DNA from 2 places in the Sphingomonas sp. DMC6 genome. Region 2 is predicted to be linked to the other one. Evidence: riboswitches for the same ligand, from Rfam matches in the RefSeq annotation. Region 2 holds a riboswitch; the other holds the start of a gene.
The links. A riboswitch is a leader RNA that binds a small molecule or an ion and turns the genes downstream of it on or off. The one in region 2 is predicted to bind glycine.
Positions count from the first base shown of each region.

Region 1 (3,165 bases), on a different contig from region 2:
GGCGGGCGGGCGCTGGCAGCAGGGCCATCATTGGGGTTGCCCCAGCCTGATCCGCCCCTGGCGCACGCGATTGCCGGTCAGCGTCCGCCCTGGCCTCCATTGCCGGGAGGTGCAGCATGCAGATGCATGAAATCGATCGCGACGCGGGCGCAGCAACCACGCTCGCCTTCCGCACGCCGGCCGAGGATCGCGCGGCGCTCGAGGCGATAACCGTGGCACCCGAAACGGAGGAAGAGCGCGAAACGCCCCCGCCGATTCTGGGTGTTGTGCTGCTGGCTGCCGCGCTGGTCTGGATCATCGCCGGCTGGCTGGTGTGGCGGGCACTGCCATGATGCAGTCCAGTCGCCTGGCCCGCGCCATCCTGCCCCTCTTGCAGCGGTAGAGTCGCCATGCCTTTAGCCAATCTTCTGCTGAAGTCCGATCCCGCGGGCGCCCGGCCGCGGGTAGCGCCGCTCGCCTCGGCGTCAGTCCATTATTTGCGCGGACCTGCCACCGATGCTGGCCGGCGGATTGAATCGGGCAAGGCCGAAGCGGAAATCTGCCTGTTGCTGGCAGATTCAAAGCTCGCCTCCAGAGTGACACGCGCGCTGACGGAGCTGGCCGCCCGAGTGACAGCGTTCGACAACGCTATCGAATTCCAGCAAGCCTGCGAACTGCCCTTCAACGGCGTGGCCATCATCGACGCACGCCTGCCGGGTCTGGACGGCCTGTCACTCTATCGCTGGATGCGCGACCACGGCAGCACCGCCGGCGCGATCTTCATTTCGGCCAAACCCGACGTAGCGTTCACCGTGCAATGTATGAAAGCGGGTGCGGAGAATGTGTTTGCGCTGCCGCTCGACATGAACGAACTCAAGGCATCGGTTCTGTCTGCGCTGGCCAGTGCGCAGCGGCGCTGCGTGGATAACCGGGCCGCCCAGGCCAAGCAGACGGTGCTCGCAAGCCTTACCCCGGCCGAGCGCAAGGTGATGGCGTTGCTGCTCGAAGGCCATCTGACCAAGCAGATCGCGGCAATCCTGGGTCGCAGCGAATATACGATCAAGATCCATCGCGGGCGCATCCTCCGCAAGATGGGCGTTCCATCGACAGCCGCACTGATCAAATTCTTTCTCGACGACGGCTCGGCTGATCCCGGGCGCCTCGCCCTGCCGGGACGCGAAGGCCTACAGGGCAGCCACGATCACTCCATCCCCCGCTGACGAAGATGAGGTTCCACCATGCGTAAAATTGCCGCCGCGGTCACGCTGGGTCTGCTGATATCACCCCCGGTTCTGGCGCAGGCTATCCGCACCACCCCTTCCATGCGACCCCACGGCTCGGCCTATGCGGCGACAATCGGTGGCCCGCTCGGCAACCCGGACGAAGAGAGTGGCAGGCGCCTGCGCAAGCGCAAGCCCGGCTATTGGTGGGCGGGCCTCGCCGTGCTGGCCACCGCAGGCGTGATCGTGGCCGCATCGAGCGGCGGCAGCCCAAAGAGCCCCTGATCCACCGCCGGGGCGGGAAATTTGCTTTGACATGGCTCGCCGGCGCGACGACACATGTCGCGTCGGAACGGGAGAGAATCCGGTTCGCCGGATCGCCGAAGGAGCAACCGCCCCGGAAACTCTCAGGCAAAAGGACCGTCCGCACAACAGATTCTGGAGAGTAGCGCGAAGGCGCTCGCCGACGGGATAGCGATCTCAGGCACAAGGACAGAAGGGGCCCGAATCTCTCTATCGTATTAGGAGCCAGGGTGTCACTGTCGCATGCGGAAAACACGGTCGATCCGCGCATTGGATCGATCAGCATCACCGACGTGTTCAGCATTGGGATCGGGCCGTCGAGCTCGCATACCGTGGGGCCGATGCGCGCTGCCGAGCAGTTCGCGGCCTGGGCGCTGGGCGAAGGCACCGTGGTGTCGGTGGCGTGCGACCTGCACGGCTCGCTCGCGCTGACCGGCAAGGGCCACGCCACCGATCGCGCCGTGATCCTGGGCCTTGCCGGCGAACGCCCCGACGGGGTCGATCCGGATGCCGTGGAGGCGATCGTCGGGAAAGTCGCGGCCGAACAGCAGCTGCTGCTGGGCGGCCGGAGCGCCATTGCCTTCGATCCCGATGCCGATATCCGCTTTCACAAGCGCAGCTTCCTGCCTGCCCATCCCAACGGCATGCACTTCACTGCAACGCTCGACGATGGCAGCGTGCGCGAGCGCATCTATTATTCGATCGGCGGCGGCGCCATCCTGCGCGATGGTGAGGCGGCATCGGTATCGGCGCGCTCCAACCATGGCTTTGGCAGCGCCCGCGACATGCTGGCGCGCTGCGATGAGCTGGGCACCGACATTGCCGGGCTGATGCTGGCCAATGAGGCGGTGTGGCGCCCCGAGGCCGAGACGCTGGCCTTTGTCGATTCGATCCGTGCGGCGATGATGGCGTGCGTCGATCGCGGCATGGCGCAGCAAGGCGTGCTGCCCGGCGGGCTGAACGTCGCCCGGCGCGCCCGCAAGCTGCACCAGGCGCTGCTCGCCCGCGGCCCCCGGATCGAGCCGGCCTCGGTGCTCGAATGGGTCAGCCTGTGGGCGCTCGCGGTGAACGAGGAGAATGCCGCCGGCGGCAAGGTCGTCACCGCCCCCACCAACGGCGCGGCGGGCGTCATCCCGGCCGTGCTGCGATATTATGAGAGCTTTGTCGGCAACGCGACGCCGGAAGGCAGTCGCCGCCTGCTGTTGACGGCGGCGGCAATCGGCATTCTCTACAAGCTGCAGGCGTCGATCTCCGCCGCCGAAATGGGCTGTCAGGGGGAAGTGGGCGTCGCCTGTTCGATGGCGGCGGCGGGGCTCACCGCCGCGCTGGGCGGCAACAACCTCCAGATCGAGAATGCCGCCGAGATCGGCATGGAGCATAATCTGGGCCTGACCTGCGACCCGATCGGGGGGCTGGTGCAGATCCCCTGCATCGAGCGCAACACGATGGGCGCCGTGAAGGCGATCAACGCAGCGATGCTGGCGCTGCATGGCGACGGGTCGCACAAGGTGTCGCTCGACGCCGTAATCGAGACGATGCGCCAGACCGGCCGCGACATGGCCTCCCAATATAAGGAAACCAGCCTCGGCGGGCTCGCCGTAAACGTCGTCGAGTGTTGACGGCGCGCCATTTGCCCGCCCCGGCCGCGCGCGATAAGGTCGTG
Region 1 is NZ_JBQUYT010000011.1:43,516-46,680, forward strand. It holds gene ACT53M_RS18145 (EAL domain-containing protein) at 1-130, shown strand, start outside; gene ACT53M_RS18150 (hypothetical protein) at 117-332, shown strand; gene ACT53M_RS18155 (response regulator transcription factor) at 390-1,199, shown strand; gene ACT53M_RS18160 (hypothetical protein) at 1,218-1,484, shown strand; glycine riboswitch at 1,543-1,631, shown strand; gene ACT53M_RS18165 (L-serine ammonia-lyase) at 1,733-3,121, shown strand.
Region 1: it holds a riboswitch for glycine, as region 2 does, so the genes downstream of both, ACT53M_RS18165 (L-serine ammonia-lyase) here and gcvT (glycine cleavage system aminomethyltransferase GcvT) in region 2, are expected to answer to the same signal.

Region 2 (3,165 bases):
TGGTGTCGGCCAGCGTCATCTTGAAGAACCAGCCGTCGCCTTCGGGATCCTCGTTCACCAGCGCAGGGTTATCGGCGAGGTCGGCATTGCCTTCGATCACCGTACCCGCAACCGGTGCGTACACGTCGGATGCCGCCTTCACGCTCTCCACGACCGCGGCATCGTCGCCCTTGGCGAATTCCTTGCCCTCGTCGGGCACTTCGACGAACACGATGTCGCCGAGCTGGCTCTGGGCATATTCGGTGATGCCGACCGTCGCGATGTCGCCGTCGACATCAATCCATTCATGATCTTCGGTAAAATAACGGCTCATGTCACGCTCCCTTTCGGACATAGCGGTGGGGTACGAAGGGCATCGCAACGACCTCCGCGGAATGCTGCTTGCCCCGCTGGACAAGCGTAATCTTGGTGCCGGCCGCTGCAAGGGCCGACGGCACATAGGCCATGGCGATCGGCTTCTGCACGCTCGGCGCGAAGCCGCCCGACGTGACCTTGCCGACTTCCGCGCCCGCGGCATCGACAACGGCCGCCCCTTCGCGCACCGGCTGGCGGCCCTCGACGATCAGGCCGACGCGCTTCATGGCGCTGCCCTGCTCACGCTCGGCGAGAATGCGCCCGGCGCCGGCGAACCCGCCCTCCTCGCGGCGGCGCTTGGACAGCGCGAAGCCGAGATCGGCAGCGACCGGCGTGGTCTCCAGGTCGAGGTCATGGCCATAGAGCGGCAGACCGGCCTCCAGGCGCAGCGAGTCGCGCGCACCCAGGCCGATCGGCTTCACTTCGGGCTGTGCAGTCAGCAGGTCGGCAAGCGCCTCGGCGGCCTCGCCCGGCAGCGAGATTTCGAACCCGTCCTCGCCGGTATAGCCCGACCGGCTCACCCAGAGCGGGTTGCCGTTCCACTCGAACGCACCCGCGGTCATGAACACCAGCTTCTCGACGCCCGGCAGCACGCGGGCGAGCGCGGTCACCGCCTCCGGCCCCTGCAGCGCCAGCAGCGCCTGGTCTTCCAGATGGTTGATCGTCACTTCGTCGGGCAGGAATTCGCGGAACACGCCCAGATCGTCCCACTTGGTCGCACCGTTGACGACCATGTAGATCGTGCCGCCCTCAATCTCGAAAGCGTTGTCGGCCGGCAGGCGAGTCATCATCAGATCGTCATGGATGCCGCCTTCTTCGCTGAGCAGCAGCGAATAGCGCATCCGGCCCTCGCCCAGGCCCTTCACATCGCCCGGCAGCAGCTTCTCCAGCCCTGCGTCGAAATCTACGCCCGAAAAGAGCAGCTGGCCCATATGGCTGACGTCGAACAGCCCGGCATGCTCGCGCGTCCACAGATGCTCGGCCATGATGCCTTCATATTGGACGGGCATCGCATAGCCGGCGAACGGCACCATGCGGCCACCGCGCGCGCGGTGCCAGGCGTCGAGCGGCAGCGTCTCGATCGGGGTATCGCCGGCAAGGGCTTCTTCGACGGTATCGGACATCAGGCACTCCGCGCATCAGGGGTTCAATGGCACGCCCGGGCGCGCTCGCCCGACCTGCACCATCGCCCCCTCTGTCACGGAACCTGAGAGCTTTCGCCGGCGCGCCGGCTTACCCCTTCGGTGGAACCTGGCCACAGGGGCCGGCTCGCTTTCCAGAGTGTCGTGGCCTGCGCGGTCCTCGGTGCCTGAGAGATTCCGGGGCGGTTGCTCCTTCGGCGATCCGGCGAACCGGATTCTCTCCCGCGCATGCCCATGCCGGTCGCCCGGCATCGACGCGCCAAGCCTTGGCCGGTGGGCCGGGCGGAGTCAATCGGGATATGCGGTAAAGATGCCGCACCGCGACAAGCGCCCTGAATGAACCTCGTACACGCCGCATTGACTCGCGCACGAAATCGTCTATGAGCGCGCTTCCTCTTTCGGGAGGAAACCGTCCGAGACAGCGAGTGACCGGAATATGCCGGTCTTAATCCCTCGCCTAGACGGGGACAGAATTTTCCGGCGGCTTCACCTGCGCGTCTGCGTTTGGTCCGAAGCGTTCCGGGTCACGCCCAGGGATATATCCCCGGCCTCGTGACGATCCTTCCCCTCGGACAATTGAGCCTGGCCCATTTCGATGGGTCGTAACCGGGGCATCCCCTTTGCGGGGGCTGCCTCATGTATGAGGAGACCGGCATGGATCGTTCCCAGAAGGCCGACGCCGTTGCCGAGCTGAACCGCACCTTTGGCGAGGTTGGCGTGGTGGTTATCACCCGCAACCTCGGGATGACCGTCAAGCAGTCGACGGACCTCCGCAACAAGATGCGCGAAGCCGGTGCGAGCTACAAGGTCGCGAAGAACCGCCTTGCCAAGATCGCCGCTCAGGGCACCGACTATGCGGTGCTCGCGGACCTGCTGACGGGTCCGACGGCGCTCGCCACTTCCGTCGACCCCGTGGCTGCTGCCAAGGTGGTCTCGGACTTCGCCAAGACGACCGACAAGATCGAGATCGTCGGTGGTGCGATGGGCGGGCTGCTGCTGGATGCGGCGGGCGTGCAGGCACTGGCTTCGCTGCCGTCGCTGGACGAACTGCGTGGCAAGCTCGTGGGGCTCATCGCAGCGCCCGCGACCAAGCTCGCAACCATCGCCCAGGCACCGGCCGCGCAGATCGCGCGCGTGCTTTCGGCCTACGCCGAGAAGCAGGCTGCCTGAGCTTCGGCATCAAGCGACGTTTATTTTATTCCGAAACTTTTGAATTGATTGGAGTTTAACATGGCTGACCTCAACGCAATCGTCGACCAGCTTTCCGCGCTGACCGTTCTCGAAGCCGCCGAGCTCTCGAAGCTCCTCGAAGAAAAGTGGGGCGTTTCGGCCGCCGCTGCCGTGGCCGTTGCGGCTCCGGGTGCGGGCGGTGGCGCCGCTGCTCCGGCCGCTGAAGAGAAGACCGAATTCGACGTCATCCTGACCGGCGACGGCGGCAAGAAGATCAACGTCATTAAGGAAGTCCGCGCGATCACCTCGCTCGGCCTGACCGAAGCCAAGGCGCTGGTCGAAGGCGCGCCGAAGCCCGTCAAGGAAGGCGTGTCGAAGGACGAAGCCGAGAAGATCAAGAAGCAGCTTGAAGAAGCCGGCGCGACCGTCGAAATCAAGTAAGCTTCCTGGCCTTTACAGGCACGGAAACACGAAGGGGGCGGTCCGGCGACGGGCCGCC
Region 2 is NZ_JBQUYT010000004.1:130,934-134,098, reverse strand. It holds gene gcvH (glycine cleavage system protein GcvH) at 1-313, opposite strand, end outside; gene gcvT (glycine cleavage system aminomethyltransferase GcvT) at 315-1,478, opposite strand; glycine riboswitch at 1,641-1,731, opposite strand; gene rplJ (50S ribosomal protein L10) at 2,151-2,666, shown strand; gene rplL (50S ribosomal protein L7/L12) at 2,727-3,107, shown strand.